2 regions of the Defluviitalea raffinosedens genome follow, and region 2 is predicted to be linked to the other one. Evidence: a T-box and tRNA genes for the amino acid it is inferred to sense, from the RefSeq annotation. Region 2 holds a T-box; the other holds one or more tRNA genes.

Region 1 (11,383 bases), on a different contig from region 2:
AGGAGTTACAGATCCAACAATTTTTATAAATATATTGCAAGCTTCTTCAATACTGCTAAATTCTCCTGCTCCTACGCCTGCTAAAATAGCAGCACCAAGAGCCCCTCCCTGATTTGTATTGATTTCATTTATTGGATATCCAAAAATATCTGCAAGAATCTGTTTCCAGAGAGGACTCTTTGAACCTCCCCCAATGGCAATAATTTGAGAAATAGGTACTCCGATATCTTTTAAAATTTCAAGAGAATCCCGAAGTCCAAAGGATACACCTTCAAGTACCGCCCTTGTCATCTCACCTCTTGTGGTACTCATGGATAATCCCAAAAATGTTCCTCTTGCATCAGGATCGGCATAGGGAGTACGTTCTCCCATAAGATACGGAAGGAATATTACGCCTTTAGCACCTGGTTCCGTCTCACTGGCTTCTTTTAAGAGTTCATCAAAATCCATTCCTTTATTGGCTTCTTCTACCCACCATTTTAAGCAGCTGGCTGCCGAAAGCATAACCCCCATGGAATGATACTTCCCATTGGCATGGCAGAAAGCATGAAGGCGATTCTGGCTGTCTACAGCGTAGTCATCATGGGCTGCAAATACGACACCCGAAGTCCCCAGGGTAACCATTACGGTTCCTTCTTTAACCGTTCCGGTTCCTATGGCTCCGGCAGCATTATCGCCGCCTCCTCCTACAACCAGAATCTCTCCTGTGAGTCCCAGTTCCCCTTTCACTTCTTCTGACAACTTTCCTGTTACTTCATAGGATTCATAGAGTTTTGGAAGATACTCTTCTTTGATGCCTATGTACTCGATCATTTCCTTGGACCAGCATCTGTTTTTAACGTCTAATAGAAGCATTCCGGAAGCATCAGAAACATCCGTTGCATAATCTCCTGTCAATTTAAATCTGATATAATCTTTTGGAAGAAGAATGTGTCTTATTTTCTCAAACAATTCAGGATGATTTTTCTTTACCCATAAAATCTTAGGGGCTGTGAACCCGGTCAATGCCTTATTACCAACAAGCTCTGTGAGTTTTTCTTGCCCAAAATGATTGGTGATGTCCTCACACTCCTCCGCAGTTCTTTGGTCGCACCAAAGTATTGCGGGAAGCAGGACCTTATTTTCTTCGTCCAAGGCTACCAGTCCGTGCATTTGACCACTAAAGCCTATTCCCCGGATTTCCCCTTCAGGAAGATTGTTTTTTTGAATAACTTCTTTAATAGCTTCTTTGGTACCCATCCACCAGTCTTCAGGATTTTGCTCCGCCCAATTACTTTTTGGATAATACACCGGATATTCCCTGGAAGATTCCCCGAGAATTGTTCCGTCTTTATCAACAGCAAGTACCTTTACAGATGATGTACCTAAATCAATCCCCAAAAAAATCATACCTATTCTCCTCCTTGAAAGGGTTGTTGTATCAACAACCCAATAAATCGATCTTTACTACAGTGTATAGATATATTGATTAATTCGATCTTCTAAGAGTTCTTGTCTTCCGGATTTGTTTACAATCTTATCATGCTTTAATGCATAGGCAGTTAATTCTTCAAAGCCTACTTTATTTTCTACGATATCTTTTCCGATGCCTTCATTGTAACTTGCATATCTTTCTTCGATAAAGCTTTCTAATACTTTATCTTGAAGCAATTTATCCGCAATGATAAGACCCCTTGCAAAGGTATCCATACCAACAATGTATCCGATGAATAAGTCTTCTACTTCAAAGGAACCTCTTCTTACCTTAGCGTCGAAGTTAAATCCTCCAGGTGCGATACCTCCGTTTTTAAGCACTTCGTACATCGCTAAAACAGCATCGTAGATATTGGTTGGGAATTGGTCTGTATCCCATCCTAATAGCATGTCTCCCTGGTTAGCATCGATACTTCCTAATACGCCGTTAATTCTTGCCATGTTCAGTTCATGTTGGAAGGTATGTCCTGCTAAAGTCGCATGGTTCGCTTCTATATTCATTTTGAAATGGTCTTGTAAATTATATTTTCTTAAGAATCCTAAAACAGTCATTGTATCAAAATCGTATTGATGTTTTGTAGGTTCTTTTGGTTTTGGCTCGATTAAGAATTGTCCTGTAAAGCCAATTTTCTTAGCATAATCTACTGCCATTTGTAAAAATCTTGCATAGTTGTCTTGTTCTAAAGCTGTATTGGTGTTAAGAAGTGTTTCATAACCTTCTCTTCCACCCCAGAATACATAGTTTTCTCCGCCAAATTTCTTAGTAAGGTCAATGGCTTTTTTAACCTGAGCCGCCGCAAAAGCAAATACATCCGCATTAGGAGAAGTAGATGCTCCGTGAACGAATCTTGGATGGCTGAATGCATTGGTTGTTCCCCATAAACATTTGATACCTGTTTTTTTCATTAATTCTAAGATGTAATCAGAGATTTCATCTAAATTAGCAAATTTTTCTTCTAAGGAATTGCCTTCTGGTGCAATATCAAGGTCATGGAAACAGAAATATTCGATACCTAATTTGCTCATAAATTCAAATCCTGCTTCTGCTCTCGCTTTAGCAAGTTCCATGCCTTCTTTTCCTGCCCAAGGTCTCTTAGCTGTGCCTTCTCCAAACATATCAGCGCCCATAGCAGTTAAAGTATGCCAATAGCTCATAGCAAATCTGAAATGATCCTTCATAGGCTTGCCTGCAACAATTTTTTCTGGGTCATAGTATTTAAATGCTAAAGGATTAGTAGATTTAGGTCCTTCATACTGAATCTTCTTAATGCCTTCAAAATATTCTTTCATAAGATCCCCTCCAAAGTTTTTAAATTGATTTTAACAACTTAATTCTATTATATAGTATTCACAAAACTTTTTCAACCCATTTTAAGAAGTTATTTTTTAATATTTTCTTACTTTTCTATTCATTCTACCTGCTAAAAAGATCCTGTATTAAGCTTTTAAAATTATATAAGAAGTTTTTTATTGCATAGGAAATTCAGAGGAATTTCCTATGCAATAAAAAAACAGAGCACTTGTAAGTGCTCTGTCTTATTAATGCGGATGAAGGGAGTCGAACCCCCACGGTGTCGCCACCGGCAGATTTTGAGTCTGCTGCGTCTGCCAATTCCGCCACATCCGCCAATACTGGGTAGGAAGGATTCGAACCTTCGGATGCAGGAGTCAGAATCCTGTGCCTTACCGCTTGGCGACTACCCAACAATATTAATTTGTCCGAACAACTTCATATTCTAGCACAAATGATTTAGTTTGTCCAGTAGTTTTTTTCAAAAAAGCCGTCTCACCCGGAGGGCTTTTTATTACATAGGAAATTCGAAGAGATTTCCTATGTAATAAAATAACTCGTACGAAATGTACGAGCTATTATGCATTCATTGTGCTCTGAATTTTTTCATGTATAGCTTTTGCTGCTTTTTTCCCTGCCCCCATGGCTAAGATCACAGTAGCTGCACCAGTCACCACATCGCCTCCGGCATAAACATTTTGCTTGCTGGTATGCATGGTTTCTTCTTCTACAATAATTCCGCCCCATTTGTGGGTGTCTAAGCCCGGAGTCGTTTGGCGAATAAGTGGATTAGGGCTTTGTCCAATGGCTATGATCACTGTGTCCATATCCATTATGAAATTACTTCCTTCAACTTCAACAGGCCTTCTTCTTCCTGATTCATCCGGTTCTCCAAGACCCATCTCTACACACTCAATGGCTTTTACCCATCCGTTTTCTCCATGGATTTTCTTAGGATTTGCAAGCAGTTTAAAGATAATGCCTTCTTCTTTTGCATGATGAATTTCTTCTTTTCTCGCCGGCAGTTCTTCTTCTCCGCGGCGATAAATAATATAAACTTCCTCTGCTCCAAGTCTTTTGGCTGTTCTGGCAGCATCCATTGCCACGTTACCGCCGCCAATAACTGCAACTTTTTTACCAACCTTTACAGGAGTAGGATTATTGGGGAAATCATATGCCTTCATTAAATTCACTCGGGTTAAAAATTCATTGGCAGCGTATACTCCGTTTAAACTTTCTCCTTCAATACCCATGAATTTAGGAAGTCCGGCACCGCTCCCTACAAATACTGCCTTGTAGCCTTCTTCAAATAACTCATCAATTGTGATCGAACGACCTACTACAACATTTTTATTGATTTTAACGCCCAGATCTACTATAGTTTCTATTTCTTTTTCAACCAATGCTTTTGGAAGACGGAACTCCGGAATGCCGTACATGAGTACACCGCCTAAAGCATGCAAAGCTTCAAAAATGGTTACATCATATCCTAATTTAGCCAAGTCTCCGGCACAGGTAAGTCCTGCAGGGCCTCCCCCAACCACTGCAATTTTAATCCCATTTTTTGTAATCTGCACTGACTTTTTCTCTGCATGCTGCATATGGTAGTCGGCAACAAATCTTTCCAGCCTTCCAATACCTACCGGTTCTCCTTTTATGCCTCTTACACATACACCCTCACATTGATTTTCCTGGGGACATACTCTGCCACAAATGGCTGGCAGGTTGTTTTCTGAAGTAATGAGTTCATAAGCTTTTTCAAAGTTCCCTGCTGCTACTTCCTTAATAAATTCTGGTATAGGAACGTTCACAGGACATCCGGATACACAGGGTTTATGTTTGCAGTTAAGGCATCTTGTTGCTTCTTCCATGGCTTGTTCCTTGGTATATCCAAGTGCCACTTCATTAAAATTTTTATTTCTTACATTGGGATCTTGTTCAGGCATGGTTACTTTTTTTAAACTCATATTAGGCATTTTACTTTCCTCCTAGTCCAATGCGGCAAGAATGTTCTTCTTCCTTATACATTCCCTGCCTTCTCATGCATTCGTCAAAATCTACCAAAAGGCCGTCAAAATCAGGGCCATCCACACAAGCGAACTTTGTTTCTCCGCCAACAGTCACTCTGCATCCTCCGCACATCCCTGTTCCGTCAATCATGATCGGATTAAGGGATACTGCCGTTTTGATATTTTTCGGCTTTGTAATGCCTACAACAGCTTTCATCATTACAAGAGGCCCTATGGCAATGATTTCATCATATTCCTTACCTTCATTTAATAGTTCATTCAGTACATCGGTCACGAATCCTTTTTTGCCTTTTGTGCCGTCATCGGTTGCATAGTAGACCTTATCGCAAATCGCTTCAAATTCCTTATCAAGGATAATAAACTCTTTGCTTCTTCCACCCAGAATCACATCTACTGCCACACCCATTTCATGAAGTTTTCGTATTTGAGGATATAGGGGGGCTGCTCCAACGCCACCGCCAATTCCTAATACTCTTTTATGTTTTTTAAGGTCAGAAGGTTTTCCTAAGGGCCCTACAAAATCAGGAATCGTATCTCCTTCTTGTTTGCTGCTTAGTAGCTGGGTAGAGTATCCAACAATCTGATAAATAATGGTAACAGTTTCTTTTTCTCTATCGTAATCTGCAATGGTTAATGGAATTCTTTCTCCTTTTTCATCGGCCCTGAGAATGATAAACTGCCCGGGTTGGCAACTTCGTGCTACAAAAGGTGCATGAACAACCATTAGCTCTACAGCTTCGTTCAGTTTTTCTTTTTTCAAGATTTTATACATTTTTACATCTCCTCTGTAAAATAACTCAATAATAGGAGAAGCCTTATTTGAACAAGCAACAAATAAGGCTTCTATTACATTATACATAAGTTACATCTCTAAATCAATTTGGGTATTTTAGTAAGCTATTCCCTGTGCCAACATTGCTTCAGCTACTTTTAAGAATCCTGCAATATTAGCTCCTACCACATAATTACCTTCGTGGCCATATTCTTTAGCCGCATCCTGAGCACTCTTGTGGATATTTGCCATGATTTGCTTTAATTTTGCATCCACTTCTTCAAAAGTCCAGGAATATCTCATACTGTTTTGACTCATTTCGAGACCTGAAACAGCAACGCCTCCTGCATTGGCAGCTTTTCCAGGTCCAAATAAAATACCGTTCTTAAGGAAAATCTCAACAGCTTCTGGTGTAGAAGGCATATTGGCCCCTTCTGCCACTGCAATACATCCGTTTTTCACTAAGGTTGCTGCAGCTTCTCCATCCAGTTCATTCTGTGTTGCACAAGGAAGTGCAATGTCACAAGGGATTGTCCAAATTCCTGAGCATCCTTCATGATACTCTGCATTTGGATGATAGTTGATATATTCTTTGATTCTCTTTCTTTCAACTTCTTTGATTTGTTTTACTGTATCTAATTTGATGCCTTCTGCATCATAAACATATCCATTGGAATCACTAAGAGCAACAACTTTTCCGCCCAGTTGCTGTGCTTTTTCTGCTGCATAAATGGCAACATTCCCAGATCCTGAAATCACTACAGTCTTACCTTCAAAGGATTCTCCTTTGGTTCTTAACATTTCTTCTGTAAAGTAGCAGCAGCCATATCCTGTTGCCTGAGTACGAACTAAACTTCCCCCATAGGTTAAGCCTTTTCCAGTTAATGTACCTGTAAATTCATTGCGAAGTCTTTTGTATTGTCCATACATATATCCGATTTCTCTTGCTCCAACACCAATATCTCCTGCTGGAACGTCCGTATCTGCACCGATGTGTCTTTGAAGCTCTGTCATAAAGCTTTGGCAAAAACGCATAATTTCTCCGTCAGATTTTCCTTTAGGATCAAAGTCGCTTCCACCTTTACCTCCGCCCATTGGCAGACCAGTTAAAGAATTCTTAAAGATTTGTTCGAAGCCCAAGAATTTAATAACCCCGAGATTTACAGAAGGATGGAATCGGATGCCTCCTTTATAAGGTCCTATAGCACTGTTAAATTGTACTCTAAAGCCCCTGTTTACCTGAACCTTGCCATTGTCATCAACCCAGGATACCCTAAACATGATCACTCTTTCCGGTTCTACAATTCTGTCAACAATCCCTGCCTTGATGTATTCGGGATGTCTTTCAAGAACCGGTTCGAAGGAATGGAGTACTTCCCTCACTGCTTGATGAAATTCAAGTTCAGCCGGATTTTTAGCAATGACCCTATCCATGACTTCTTGTAAATAGCTGCTTTTAAATTCCACTTTGTCTCCTCCTCTATACAATGAAAGATAATTATTATTAACATGCATTATATACAATTGTCTGACATTGGCACCATTATATCACGTAGACTGCAATTTGCAAATATATTTTTTTAACATTTCTACAAAAAATAAAAAAAAGCCTACAGAATTTACATTCTGCACGGCTATTCATAAATATCTGAAAGCTCTATATTGAGCATTTCGACATTTTTATAAGAACTTCTTTCATTATTAAGGGGTTCTTTGGCTTTTTCCTTAAGAACTTTGATTGGAAGTTCGATGATAAATTCTGTCCCCTTATGTTCTTCACTCTGCACATGAATGGTACCATTATGCATTTCCACTAAAGATTTAACAAGAAACAATCCTATTCCGCTTCCCTCATATTGCCGTGTAGCACTGGAATCTACCTGACCGAATCTCTGAAAAATCACATGTTGTTTTTGGGATGGTATACCTATGCCAGTATCTTTTACGGATATAAGGATTTTCTCATCCTGTTTTTCTATTCCTACTTTAATGACGCCTCCAGGTAGAGTAAACTTGGCAGCATTGGATAAAAGATTTAACATAATTCTCTCTATTTTTTCTGCATCAAAAGCCATGATTTGCTTGGAGACTTTACTTTCAAACAGAAGGTTAATCGATTTGTTTTTTATGTATTGCTCAACCGACAAAGTAATTTGCTTAACAACATAAACAATATCAGCATTTTCCAAATGCAATTTAAAGAAGCCGGAATCAATTTTTGTTACATCAATAGTATTATTGAGCAGACGAAGAAGTCTGTAACAGTTTTGTTTCATAATACTTGCATACTTCTTTTCTTTTTCAGAAGGCAAGTAGAAAGTTTCTAAAAGCTGCAACGTAGATAAAATGATGTTTAAAGGCGTTTTTAACTCATGGGATACATTGGTAAAATACTCTGTTTTGGCTTTATTGTCGCGTTGCGCTTCCTTAAGTAATTTCTCTTGACATTTTATATTTTCCTGGAGGATGAGTTCTACTTTCTTCAAATCTGTGATATCTTTAATGTGCTCCATCACAAGCTGAACTTCATTCGTATCTTTGTCAAAAACGGGATATGCCATGATCTCCACCCATTTTTCCAGTTTCTCTATATAGGTTTGGATTTTTTCAGTCTTTTTGGACTGACAGGCCTTTTGGGTGATCGACTCCGTGCAAGGCTTACTGCACATTTTAAGATCTGTACATTTTTTCCCGATGACTTCTTCACTGGTATATCCCCAAAGATCAAGAGCTGCCATGTTGCACTGAATAATCCTGTCTTCAGTGTCTTTAATGTAAATTGGATCAGGGATACTGTCAAAAATCGTATCCAAAAGGGCCGAAGTTTCTTTTAATTGCCTTTTTATATCATAATGATGGTTTACTGCATTCGTGAAATCTTTAAGTAAAGTATAGGAGCCCGCCAGATACAACGGTTCATCATTTTCATCCCAAATGCCTTTTCCCTGAATGAGAACCCATTCATAATTTGAAGGCTGAATGGCTACCCTGCATTCTGTTTTAAAAATGGATATTTCTCTTTTCAAATAACGTTTTAAAGTCTCATTAACATAATCAATGTCCATAGGATGTATGATTTCTTTTAAAAACTCAATAGGCATATACAGGGTGGATTTATCTCCATCAAAATACTCTCTGATTTTTCCATTATAGTAGATTGTATTTTGAGGTATATCCAGACCCCAAAAACCATCATTGGCTCCTTCTTTTGCTATGTCTAGCCAAATCTGACCCTTTTCCAGTTTTTTGGCATCCGTATCAATCAATCTGTGATTTATATGCTCACCCCCTAAAGTCAAGAAAATTACTTTATTTTTGGAATCAGTATAACAACATTATACCCTTACAGGTAAATTTGTAAATATATTTTTGGAATTAAGGAAAATTTTGTACTAATGTTAAATAAAGAGCTGGATATCTGATTCAAGAGCATCTTTAAGATATTCTTTGGCTTCTATGACCTCTACCTCAGGAATCAGCTCTTCTTTCGAGATCCCCATAATTTCCATAGAAAGCTTACAGCCATAAAAATTCACTCCTCTTTTTCTTGCTCCGTTTAAAAAGTTTATGAGTCTTGGGGCCCCATCTTCTTCCATCATGTCAATCAACATTTTCTTCCCTAATCCACTGAAATTCATCTTAGAAAGTGGAAGTTCTTCCGGTCCTTTTGGTGTCATCATTCCAAACAGTTTTTCATAAGGACTTTTCTCTTCTGTATTTCCATTTTCTCCTGTTCTAAGCAAAAAGAGTCCCCAAAACGCAAAGAACATGGTTACTTCCATATCCATGTCTCTTGCCGTATTGGCTAAAATAAGAGCCGCCAAAGCTTTATCATAGTCGCCGCTAAACATGAGTAAGTTTAATTTTTTGCTCAATTTTTCATCTCCTTATAAAATTTTATTAGTATTTTATCCTCTTATTCAATATTTATAATAAAATTCAACGATCAATGTATAACATTCTTTTCACAAGAAAGAATTTCTCCTTCGAAACTCTCGCGCCAAACGCGGTCGGCAAACCGACAAAATTCAATACATTCAAATTTCCATCCTGCCTGGAAGCTTTTTTGAAATAGGAAATTCGAAAATTTTCCCTATATAATAAATAAAAGAGCGAACTTTTTCGCCCTTTGCATTGATCACAATGATTAATCTAAATTCTCATACTGATCAATATAATATTTTTTATTCCGTACAATACACTCTAATAATGCAGCCAAACGATCAATTTCCTGGAAAGTATTATAAAACCCCAGACTGATTCTGACCATCCCCGGCCGAGTTTTTGTTTCATCTTCTATGTAGGCTTTGATTTCTTCTTTAGAAAGCTTTAAGAGCATCTGAATGTAAGGTTGCGCACAAAAACAGCCATTTCTCACTGCAATACCGCCTTCATAGGACAAGGCCAATGCCACAACCCGGTGAGGAACTCCCTTAATATTAAAAGAAATAATACCTAATCTATCCTCTATATCATGAATATCTCCATATAGTTCTATATCGGGGATTTGAGTTAATTTATACATTGCATAGGCTGCCAACTTTCTTTCATGAGCCTCAATGGCATTCATTCCCATTGCATTAAGGGTTCTTATAGCCTGTATAAGGGCTACAACTCCTATGACGTTGGGAGAGCCTCCTTCTTCATTTTGTGGCGGATCATTCCACACCACTTCATCATGGGTAACAAATTTTACCGTTCCCCCGCCGGGATCAGAAGGTTCTCCAACAAAAACTTCTCTGGGCCCAATTAAAACCCCGATGCCAAAAGGCGCATACAGTTTATGGGCAGAAAACGCCAAAAAGTCTATATGCTCCGGATCTTTGTGAGATTTCATATCAACAGAAGTATGGGGAACGAGCTGTGCTCCGTCTATGAATATTTTAGCTCCGTACTGATGCGCAATTCTTGCTGCTTTATAGATTGGATTAATATATCCCAGTACATTGGATGCTCCTGTCATGGTAACGATCTTTACTTTCCCTTCGTATTTTTTAAGTTTACGCTCCAAATCTCCCATATCCAGCCGTCCATGCCCATCGATTCCAATATAGTCCACATGAAAGTGATTCCTCCAAGGTAAATCATTGGAATGATGTTCCATAGCTGTAGATAATACAACCTCTTTTCCCCCTTTTTCTCCTAATTTTATAGCTGCTTTATTAATGGCCTGGGTTGTATTGCTGGTAAAGATGACCACATCCTTTTTAGAATCAGCTCCGACAAAATCACAGACAATTTCCCTGCCCTTTTCATAAATCTGTGAAGACAGTCTTGATTTATATCCAGTTCCTCTATGAACAGAAGAATACCAAAAAGCAAAACGATTCACCGCATCCATCACCGAAATGAGAGGAGGAGTAGTGGCTCCATTATCAAAATTAACGCCCGTTACACATTTCCCATTTATGAGGGGGACTTTCCCCTCTACACCCACCACCCACTTTCGAAATCCATATGGGTTCATATTCCCCACCCCCAAAATATAGCAAATTGGCTTAATATTATAGTATTAATCAAAAAGAATATGGTGCCTGTCAATATACATTTCCACATTTGGAATGAATCCACAAATGTATATGGCAGACACCATTCTTAGGATTATATTTTAATTGAAGCAACTTCATAGAAAAATTTTCTTGGATAAGAAATGGTCACTACTGCTGTCCCTTCATATTTAGGGGACTGGACCACCCGAACGACTTTTGCAGGACATACTGCCTGCCCATCTTTATTCACCGCCATAACGTTTTCTCCTTTTTTAGGGAGGGGCAAAAATTCATAGGGGATGGATAAGGCAACTTCTTCTTCTGAAAA
Region 2 (11,383 bases):
ATTATCATTGGTGCCATAGTGCATCAAGGGAAGGTAGCAATACCTAGTGGGAATACTGTAATAGAGCCTGATGATAGGTTGATTATTTTTTGTTTATCATCCAATGTGCCGGATTTAGAAATGTTCATTAAGCCAGCGAAGGGTGGACTATTCAAATGAACTATAGAATTATAGGAAAGACATTGGGGATCATACTGATGACAGAGGCTTTACTTATGATTCCATCTTTTCTTATATCAATATACCATAATCAAGAAGACAAATATCCTTTTCTTTTTTGTATTTTATTAACCGGTGCAGTTGGTTTTATTTTGTATAAGTTAAAAACTGAAAAAAAAGCAATCAGGATTAAAGAAGGATTGGCTATAGCATCTTTTGGATGGATTGCTCTTTCTATATTTGGTGCACTTCCTTTTGTATTTTCAGGGAGTATACCTTCTTATATAGATGCATTATTTGAGACAATTTCTGGCTTTACGACTACTGGAGCTACTTTAGTAAACAATGTTGAGGCTTTGCCCAAGGGGATTCTATTTTGGCGTTCTTTTACCCACTGGATTGGTGGGATGGGGATTTTAGTTTTTACAGTTGCATTTTTGCCTGTTGTAGGAGGCTTCCAAATGTTTAAAGCAGAAAGCCCGGGACCTACAGCAGACAGGTTTGTACCGAGAATAAAAGATACGGCAAAGATCTTGTATATCACTTATATTGCCCTTACACTCATGCAAATGGCTTTACTTTTATTAGGAGGGATGAGTCTTTTTGAATCAGCTGTTCATACCTTTGGAACCGTAGGAACTGGAGGGCTTTCAACCAGAAGCGCCAGCATAGGTGCTTTTAACAGTACTTATATTCATATGGTGATAGCTGTATTCATGGTATTGTCGGGGATAAATTTTTCGCTGTATTATGCCTTGCTGAAAAGAAAATGGAGAGATGTATTAAGAGACCAGGAACTTATCTTTTATTTGGCGATTATTTTCGTCTCAACTTTATTAATTGCATTTAATCTAAAATCTACTCTATATAGAAATTTTGGATTAGCCTTAAAAGATGCATTTTTCCAGGTAAGTTCTATTATTACCACTACGGGATATACTACGGTGGATTTTGATCTGTGGCCGTCTTTTAGCAAAGCGTTGTTATTCTTGCTTATGTTTGTTGGGGGCTGTGCTGGCTCTACTGCCGGTGGGGTAAAAGTCATTAGAATTTTAGTTTTATTCAAACTGATTAAAAAAGAAATTAAAAAGATTTTTCATCCCAGAGCCATCATTCCTATCAGAGCCGGTGAAGATAAGGTGATTCATAATGATACGATCACGGGAATTACCAGTTTTGTGGCTTTATATTTCTTCATCTTTATGCTATCAACAGTTCTTATTTCTCTTGAAGGAATTGATTTAGAAAGCACGATCACTGCCGTAGCTGCAACCCTTGGAAATATAGGTCCGGGCTTTGGACTCGTAGGTCCAGCAAGGTCATTCAGTCCGTTTAGTCCCCTGAGTAAAATACTCTTTTCAATCTTGATGCTGCTTGGAAGACTTGAACTGTTTACCATGGTAGCCCTGTTTGCGCCGAAGTCCTGGAGAAATGAAATATAAGTGAAAGAAAACATCCTCAGAGGATCTGAGGATGTTTTAATATTCTTCTTCATATTTGTCCCAATCTTTTAATACCCCTTGGTAATCTATGAGCTTCGTAATCTCTGCAAACACCAGATCATACAGAAGATCATAACCCTTTTCACTGAGATGCAGACCGTCATCTGCTAGCAATTCATAGTAATTTTCATGGCTTATTACCTGTTCAAAAAAGTCAATCAAGGGGCAGTGATATTCTTTGGCCAATGTTTTAACGATATACCCGTACTGCTTTAGCCGATTATTGGTTCGAACAGGCGCACATACTTCTTCCCGAACAGGGGGAGGCGTAATTAATACAGGAATAGGGATGCAGCCGTTTAATCCCGTACGGTTATTATGATTCTTGATTTTTACGATGATTTCTTTTAAATTATTTTCATATTCTTCGAGAGATCTGAATTGCTTTTCGTTCATAGCAGAGTCATTTGATCCGAACAGAATAAATACGATATTCGGATGAAAGGAAAGAACATTCTTTTCTAATCTCATTAAACCTTCTCTGGTGGTATCTCCCGAAGTGCCGCTATTGCATATATGCCATGAGATATTGGGAAAGTACTGGGGCATAAATTTTTCTAGCCTTTCAACATATCCAGCATTTCGTGGAACCCCATATCCATAAGTAAGACTGTCTCCAAAGCCGACGATAGTAGTTTTGATCATTTTTTCACCCTCCAATAATTCATCATGGCATGTTCAATTCATGGATATATTATATTCGAATCTTTAAAATTGTGCAATCAGGCTTTTAAGACAGAATCAAACTTAAAGCTTTTCAAGACAAGAAAAGAAGTCTGGGAAAGAAATGTTTACGCAGTCACTGTTATGGATCCTTGTTTCACCTTTTGCTCTTAAGGCAGCAATGGCAAGAGACATAGCAACCCTGTGGTCATGATAGCTTTCTACTTCTGAACCTCTTAAAGAATGACTTCCTTCTATAATCATTCCGTCATCTGTTTCTGTAATGGATGCTCCCATCTTCTTAAGTTCCGATACCATAGTTTGAATTCTGTTGGATTCTTTTACTTTTAATTCCTGTGCATCTTTTATAATGGTTGTACCTTGAGCATAACATGCAGCTGCAGCAATGACAGGAATTTCATCAATCAGTTTGGGAATTAAACTTCCTCCAATTTCTGTGCCATGAAGATCGGAAGAACGAACCAAAATGTCCGCTACCGGTTCACCGCATTGAGTGCGCTGATTAAGAAGTTCAATATCGGCGCCCATTTGCTTAAATACGGTAATAATTCCATCCCGAGTGGGATTAACACCGACATTTTTAATTAATAGCTCTGAATTTGGAAGGATCAGTGCAGCGGCAATAAAGTAGGCGGCTGAAGAGATGTCTCCGGGAACCTCTATGTATTGTCCGGTAAGCTTTTCTACCGGGGAACTTATGATGACATTGTCTTTTTGGACGATTTTTCCGCCAAAAAAATTTACCATAATCTCTGTATGATTTCTGGAAGGAGCAGGTTCTATAATTATAGTTTCTCCTTCAGCATATAAAGAAGCAAGGAGTATGGCAGATTTTACCTGAGCGCTGGCTACAGGAAGATTATAATGGATCCCTTTTAAGGGTTGGCCTTCAATATGCAGAGGGCAGTATTTGCCGCCTTCTTTTCCATCTATTTTGGCTCCCATTTCTCTTAGCGGCGCCACTATTCTCAGCATTGGCCTTTTTTGAATGGAAGCATCTCCTGTAAGCTCCGATGAGAAAGACTGAGCGGAGAGAATTCCTGACATAAGTCTTATCGTTGTGCCACTATTGCCCACATCTAAGGTCTTTGCTGGTGCCGCAAGTCCCAGAAGTCCTTTCCCGTGGATGGTGACCTTCTTGTCATTTACTTCAATAGGAATACCAAGTGTTCTAAAGCATTCAATGGTAGAAAGACAATCTGCGCCCATCAGAAATCCTGTAACTTCAGTTATGCCCTCAGCAATGGAACCAAGCATAACGGCTCTGTGAGAGATGGATTTATCTCCTGGAACAGTAATTTCTCCATTGATTCGATCCTTAGGATTGACGATCATAATGGGCCTCCTTTTTACTTTTTATAGATCACATAATTCATTTCCTGAAGTAGTCTAATGCTTTTCTCCTGACTTGTTTCATCGTCAAATATAATCTGGAGAACGCCATTTTCATATTCTCTGCTGTTGATGATGCCTATATTTTTAATATTGATACCATGATTGCTTAATAAAGTAGCGATGCTTGCAATGCTTCCCGGTTGGTCTATAATATCCACTATAATTTCGTAAGTTTTCATAAATGGTCCGGGACTTCTGTTGGAGAAGGTATCCCGATACTGTTTGGCGCTGTTAAAAAAGTTCCAGATATAATCATCTTCTTTGTTTCTGACAGCAGATGAGAATTGCATGAGGATTTCTATTAAGTAATCGATCACATATAAGATTTCTTTTTGGTTGGTCATGCAAATATTATGCCACATTTCAGGAGAAGAGGAAGCTATACGGGTAATGTCTTTAAATCCTCCGGCAGCCAATTTATGCATGTATTTGTCCTTGCCGTCCAAAGATTTTACCATGTTGACCAAAGCTGAAGCCAGAATATGTGGCACATGGCTTATGGATGCAGTTACTAAATCGTGATCCTGGGGAGAGAGAATAACCGGTATAGCTCCTATGGAAACAATGATGTTTTTTAATTGTTCCACTTTGTTCTCAGGGGTTGAAGGTTGGGGCGTAAGAATGTAATAGGCATTTTCAAACAAGTGTCCCTTAGAGGCACCATAACCGGCTTTTTCAGAGCCAGTCATAGGATGCCCTCCAATAAAGTGAATGTTCGTATTGTCCAGGATGACATTTAATTCATTTAAAATAACAGACTTTGTACTTCCCACATCTGTAAGGATACAGTCATCTTTTATAAAAGGAAGCAACTTTTTTACATAAGAGGAAATCTGCTTAACCGGTGTACATATAAATATGAGATCACAGTCAGAAAAATGTTCGTCTACAACTGTTGTAAAATCATTAATAACTTTTTCATCCAGTGCTTTTTTTAGGGCACTGTTTTCTATATCCATTGCAATGATATTATTGATGTTGCATTTTTGCTTCAGGGCTTTTGCCAAAGAGCCTCCAATCAGTCCAAGACCAATGATTCCAACCTTATTCATGGCCGTTAAAGCTTCTTCCTATAACCTCAGCAAGAGGTTTTAATTCGGAACATAATTTAAAGAAGTCATCGGGATTAAGGGATTGAGGCCCATCTGACAGAGCGCAGGAAGGATTGGGATGTACTTCGATCATAAGACCATCAGCCCCTGCAGCAACAGCAGCTTTTGCCAAAGAAGGAACGTAGGCACGAACTCCAGTAGCATGGCTTGGGTCTACGATGATTGGAAGATGGCTTTTTGATTTAATAACTGGTACGGCACTGATATCCAGTGTATTTCTTGTAGCAGTTTCATAAGTTCTGATGCCTCTTTCGCACAGTACAACATTGGTGTTTCCTTCACTCATGATATACTCTGCAGCGTTGAGCCATTCTTCAATAGTGGCGCAAAGACCTCTTTTTAACAGGACAGGGATATTCGTTTTGCCCACTTCTTTAAGCAGTTGGAAATTCTGCATATTTCTTGCGCCAATCTGCAACATATCCACATATTTGACAGCAGTTTCTACAGCCTGTATACTGGTTACTTCGCAAACGATAGCAAGACCGGTTTCTTCCCTTGCTTCAGCCATATATTTAAGGCCTTCTTCTTCAAGCCCTTGGAAAGCATAGGGAGATGTTCGGGGTTTATAAGCTCCGCCTCTTAAGATCTGTGCGCCTGCTTTTTTAACTGCATGGGCGGTTTCTAAGAGTTGCTCCTTGCTTTCAACTGCACAGGGACCAGCCATAATAACAATTTCATTTCCGCCAATTTCACAGTTACCAACTTTTATGACAGAAGAACCTACATGGAATTTCTTATTTGCCAATTTATATGATTCTGTTACGGGCACGAGTTTTTCTACTCCGGGCAACAGATCAAGGTTGATTTTACTTAATTTTGATTTGTCTCCTATAACACCGACGATTGTAATTTCAGAACCTTTTGATAGATGAGTTGTTAATCCACACTGTTCGATTGCCTGAACAACGTTTCTAATATTCTCCTCCGTAGCATCATGACGCATTACAACAATCATTTTAAAGCCTCCTTGTATAATTAAAAACATTTCTTATAAATACTAGAATGTTTTTAACATTTTACACTTATAAAGTATGTGTGTCAATTATGAGAGAATATAAAAAAATATGTACAATATTATTAGAAGCAAATACATAAAAATAAGATGAATGGAATAAAGGATTTGGATAAAAATATTAAAATCAAGAAGGAAATCTTGCTTTCGCGTAGAATATAATAAATATACTGAAAATGAAGTCTATTGTGAAGACTTTGTAAAAATATAACGGGGGAGGAAACTTCAATGAAAACCTATACCATGGATCAAATTCGAAATGTTGTACTTTTGGGTCACGGGGGATGTGGAAAGACTACTATAGCAGAAGCAATGTTATATGTTACAGGGCAAATTAAAAGACAGGGAAAAGTTGATGAAGGCAATACCGTAAGTGATTATGACCCTGAAGAAATAAGAAGAAAGTTTAGTATTAATACATCTATTATTCCTGTTGAGTGGAAAGATGCCAAAATTAATATTTTAGATACACCGGGATATTTTGATTTTGTAGGAGAAGTAAAGCAGGCAGTCCGTGCTGCAGATTCAGCCATTATCGTTGTGTCTGCCAAATCCGGCATAGAAGTAGGAACAGAGAAAGCTTGGGAATACGCAGAAGAAGCAAATCTTCCCAGAATGATTTTTGTGAATGCTATGGATGATGAACATGCTAATTTACCTAAAATATTGGAAGAGCTGAAAGAAAAATTTGGAAAATGTATCGCGCCCTTCCAGGTACCCTTTAAAGAAAATGAGCGATTTGCAGGCTTTGTAAATGTGGTTAAGATGGAAGGAAGAAGATTTGCCAATGGTACAGTTGTTCCTTGTGATATTCCTGAAGGCATGGAAGATGAAATTGATCCTGTCAGAAATATGATCCTGGAAGCAGTGGCAGAAACTTCAGAAGAATTGATGGAGAAATATTTTAATGAAGAAGAATTCACTTTGGAAGAAATCCAGGAAGCCCTGCATAAAGGAGTGTTGGATGGAAGCATCGTACCTGTATTATGTGGTACAGCACTGAACAATACAGGAATTCGTGTTCTGCTTAACTCGATCATTGAGTACATGCCAAATCCATCAGAAGTTCATGCTGTTCTAAAAGGAAAAAATCCAAAGACAGAAAAAGACGAAGAGAGAAAATGTGCTGTGGATGAACCAACTTCTGTATTCGTTTTCAAGACCATTGTAGACCCTTATATTGGAAGGCTCTCTATATTCAAAGTGTACTCAGGAAAACTGAAGGCAGATTCCGTTTTATATAATGGAAATAAAGACGTTGAAGAAAAAATCTCCCACATTTACGTACTTAAAGGTAAAGAGCAAATTGAAGTATCAGAGCTTAATTCAGGAGACATAGGGGCAGTTGCAAAACTTCATGATACGATGACAGGAGATACTTTATCCGATCCTAGTAAACCGATCATTTATCCTCCAATAGAGTTTCCTGAATCCCTCATGCAGATGGCTGTATTTCCGAAAGGAAAAGGTGACGAAGAAAAAATGTCTTCAGGGCTTCAGAGACTTATGGAAGAAGATCCGACTTTCCACATCTTCTTAGATAAAGAAACCCATGAAGAAATCATCTATGGTATAGGCGAACAGCATCTGGATGTGATTATTAACAAACTTAAATCTAAATTTAAGATAGAAGTTGAATTACTACCTCCTACTATTCCTTACAGAGAAACTATTAAAGGTAAAGTTAAAGTTCAAGGAAAACATAAAAAGCAGTCCGGTGGGCATGGTCAATACGGAGATGTTTGGATGGAGTTTGAGCCTTCAGGTAATCTGGAAGTTCCGTATATTTTTGAAGAAAAGATTTTTGGTGGAGCTGTTCCAAAGCAATATTTCCCCGCAGTAGAAAAAGGTCTTCAGGAAAGTGTTAAACATGGAGTACTGGCAGGATATCCAGTGGTTGGGCTAAAGGCTACTTTGGTTGATGGTTCTTATCACCCTGTAGATTCTTCCGAAATGGCATTCAAGATTGCTACTTCCATTGCTTTTAAAGAAGGGCTTTTAAAAGCTAAACCTGTGATTTTAGAGCCCATTGTAAAAGTTACTGTAACTGTTCCGGATGAATATACAGGGGACATTATGGGAGATCTTAATAAACGAAGAGGAAGAATCTTAGGGATGGCGCCAAAAGGCAAATATCAACAGATTGATGCAGAAGTGCCTATGGCCGAAATGTTTAAATATGCAACGGACCTTCGTTCCATGACCCAGGCAAGAGGAAGCTTCACCATGAAGTTTGACAGATACGAAGAAGCACCTCACGATGTACAGCAAAAGGTGATCGAAGCAAGAAAGAAAGAAGCTTAATATACCTTGCATTTTTCAATTCAATATGATACAATTGCCTCAAAAAATATCAGTAAAGACAATGAAAAGGATTAGTAGGTATTTCAGAGATTTTAGAGAGCTGTTGGGTGGTGCAAAACAGTATCGAGAAATACTGAACTCCCCTTGGAGTCTCCCGCTGAAATTGGAGTAGGTGGCGACGGTATCCCCGTTAAAGGAAAGATATGTATGTCAAATACATATCATAAGTGTATTCTCGTATAGAGAATAAACTAGAGTGGTACCGCGGAGTAACCTTTCGTCTCTAACTAAGACGAAAGGTTTTTTTAATTATATGCGAAAGTTTCGCAAGTGAAACTCTTTTAATTACATGCGAGAGTTTCGCAAGCAAATTCTTTTATTATGATGTTACATAATTTGCATTATTAGGAGGAATGGATTTTGAGTAACATACGCTACGATCATAAAGCTATTGAAAAAAAATGGCGTGAAAGATGGGAAAAGAATCCCATTAATCAAGATGGACCTGATAAGAAGAAATATTATTGCTTAGACATGTTTCCTTATCCTTCAGGAAACGGACTTCATGTAGGACACTGGAGAGGCTATGTGCTTAGTGATGTATGGAGTCGCTATAAAGTATTGCAAAATTACTATGTGCTTCATCCTATGGGCTGGGATGCTTTTGGGTTACCGGCAGAAAATGATGCCATCAAAAAAGGTATCCATCCTAAAGTAGGAACTGCCAGAAACATAGCGAACTTCAAAAGACAACTCCATGAAATCAGTGCTATTTATGATTGGGACAGAGAAGTGAACACAACAGATCCAGATTACTATAAATGGACCCAATGGATTTTTGTAAAAATGTTTGAAAAAGGGCTGGCTTATGAAAAGGAAATGCCAATTAACTGGTGCCCCAGTTGTAAAACAGGTCTTGCCAACGAAGAAGTTGTAGGCGGCACCTGTGAACGTTGCGGTTCTTTAGTCACTAAGAAGAATCTGCGTCAATGGATGTTAAAGATTACGGCTTATGCAGAAAGACTGCTCAATGATTTGCAGGACTTGGACTGGCCTGAGAAAGTAAAGAAAATGCAGACTGACTGGATTGGAAAAAGTTATGGCGCAGAGATTGATTTCAAAGTAGATGGTTTAGACAAACAGATTAAAGTCTTTACCACAAGACCGGATACACTCTATGGAGCGACATTTATGGTTTTAGCGCCTGAACATGAAAGTGTACCTGAAATCACCACTGAAGAGCAAAAGCAAGCAGTGGAAGAATATGTGTTCCAGGCTTCAACCAAATCTTCCGTAGACCGTATGGCGGACAAAGAGAAAACAGGAGTATTTACCGGAAGATATGCAATTAATCCTCTTAACGGGGCTAAAATTCCAATTTGGATTTCTGATTATGTATTAGCAGATTATGGTACAGGCGCAATTATGTGTGTACCCGCCCATGACGAAAGAGACTTTGCTTTTGCTAAGAAATTCAACCTTCCTATTATTCAGGTCATTAAAAAGGAAGGAGGAGAAGCCGTAGAACTTATAGAACCCTATACAGAAGATGGAGTGATGATTAATTCCGGAATATTTGACGGTATTTCTTCCAAAGAAGCTAAGGAAGTTATAGCAAATTACCTTCAGGAACATGGCATAGGCAAGAAAACAGTAAATTATAAATTAAGAGACTGGGTATTTTCAAGACAAAGATATTGGGGAGAACCTATTCCTATCGTTCATTGTGAAAAATGTGGTGCAGTAGCAGTACCCGAAGATCAGCTTCCAGTTACCCTTCCGGAAGTAGAATCCTATGAACCTACAGGAACAGGAGAATCACCATTGGCAGCGATTGAAGAATGGGTGAACACCACTTGTCCAAAATGCGGTGGCCCTGCTAAGAGAGAAACCAATACAATGCCTCAGTGGGCAGGTTCTTCATGGTATTTCTTAAGATATGCCGATCCTCATAATGATAAAGAATTGGTAAGTAAAGAAATGATGCAAAAATGGCTGCCTGTAGATATTTATGTAGGTGGTATCGAGCATGCGGTACTTCATCTTCTCTATGCACGATTCTATACAAAATTCTTATACGATATCGGTGTAGTAGATTTTGAAGAACCCTTTAAACGCCTGTTTAACCAGGGAATGATTACGAAAAATGGGGCGAAAATGAGTAAATCCAAAGGAAATGTCGTATCCCCGGATGAATTGGTAGAAAGATACGGTGCCGATTCTCTTCGTATGTATGAATTATTCGTAGGGCCTCCTGAATTGGATTCCGAATGGGATGACAGAGGAATTGACGGAGTATATCGTTTTATTAACAAAGTTTGGAAGCTGATTACAGAAAACAAAGATGCTTATGTAGAACCTACCAGAGAAATGGAAAGAACAAGACATAAACTGGTTTATGAAATTACAACCAGAATGGAAGACTTCCATCTGAATACCGTAGTCAGCGGATTTATGGAATATACCAATAAATTGGCAAATATCGCCAAAGCATCTAATGGACTGGATCAAGAAACTATAGAAACCCTCATCGTTTTACTGGCTCCATTTATTCCTCATGTTGCAGAAGAATTATGGGAGATGACCGGTCATACAGAATCTGTGTTTAAAGAAACATGGCCAACCTATGACGAACAAAAGATGAAAGAAGACACTATTGAAATTGCTGTTCAGGTGAATGGCAAATTAAGAAGCACCATCGAAGTGGATCTTAACGAATCCAAAGAATCGGTACTAGAAAAAGCAAAAGCTTTGGTAGAAGGCAAACTGGACGGCAAAAACATCGTAAAAGAAATCTATGTGCCAGGAAAGATTGTAAACTTAGTTGTAAAATAAAAGGGCTTTTGCATCAGCAAATGAAATTTGCTGGTGCAAGGCTCTTTTTTTAATGAAAAAACATTAAATTTAGTCTATACATATTTTACAATGATATTGCCCAAAATAATAAAGAAATCATTATTATGGAGGGACAATGATGAAAGTTAGAGATATAATGACTCAGAATATACTTGCTGTAGACGAAGAAGAATCTGTTTTAAAAGCTTCTCAGATTATGAGGGATGCTAACGTAGGTGCTGTTCCTGTACGTAGTGGAGATGAAATCGTCGGTATTATTACAGACCGAGATATCGTCCTTCGCAATGTTGCAGAAGGCCAGGATGTAAATAATACATTATGTAAAGATGTGATGACTGATAATGTGGTGACCTGTA

Evidence for each region. A T-box is a leader RNA that pairs with one kind of tRNA and senses whether it is charged. The one in region 2 lies ahead of leuS (leucine--tRNA ligase), so its partner is inferred to be a tRNA-Leu.
Region 1: it encodes a tRNA-Leu, which carries the amino acid that the T-box ahead of leuS (leucine--tRNA ligase) is inferred to sense. The anticodon was not compared.

The regions. Positions count from the first base shown of each region.
Region 1 covers NZ_JAFBEP010000003.1:78,062-89,444, forward strand. Annotated here, with positions in the region: gene xylB (xylulokinase) at 1-1,389, opposite strand, end outside; gene xylA (xylose isomerase) at 1,447-2,763, opposite strand; tRNA gene JOD07_RS03600 (tRNA-Leu) at 3,017-3,100, opposite strand; tRNA gene JOD07_RS03605 (tRNA-Gln) at 3,106-3,177, opposite strand; gene gltA (NADPH-dependent glutamate synthase) at 3,343-4,740, opposite strand; gene JOD07_RS03615 (sulfide/dihydroorotate dehydrogenase-like FAD/NAD-binding protein) at 4,742-5,566, opposite strand; gene gdhA (NADP-specific glutamate dehydrogenase) at 5,684-7,033, opposite strand; gene JOD07_RS03625 (PAS domain-containing sensor histidine kinase) at 7,201-8,832, opposite strand; gene JOD07_RS03630 (DsrE/DsrF/DrsH-like family protein) at 8,965-9,441, opposite strand; gene JOD07_RS03635 (aminotransferase class V-fold PLP-dependent enzyme) at 9,714-11,033, opposite strand; gene JOD07_RS03640 (FAD-dependent oxidoreductase) at 11,168-11,383, opposite strand, start outside.
Region 2 covers NZ_JAFBEP010000001.1:53,359-64,741, reverse strand. Annotated here, with positions in the region: gene trkA (Trk system potassium transporter TrkA) at 1-159, shown strand, start outside; gene JOD07_RS00320 (TrkH family potassium uptake protein) at 156-1,601, shown strand; gene JOD07_RS00315 (SGNH/GDSL hydrolase family protein) at 1,638-2,306, opposite strand; gene aroA (3-phosphoshikimate 1-carboxyvinyltransferase) at 2,409-3,680, opposite strand; gene JOD07_RS00305 (prephenate dehydrogenase) at 3,695-4,792, opposite strand; gene aroF (3-deoxy-7-phosphoheptulonate synthase) at 4,785-5,810, opposite strand; gene fusA (elongation factor G) at 6,096-8,171, shown strand; T-box leader at 8,224-8,459, shown strand; gene leuS (leucine--tRNA ligase) at 8,601-11,006, shown strand; gene JOD07_RS00285 (CBS domain-containing protein) at 11,146-11,383, shown strand, end outside.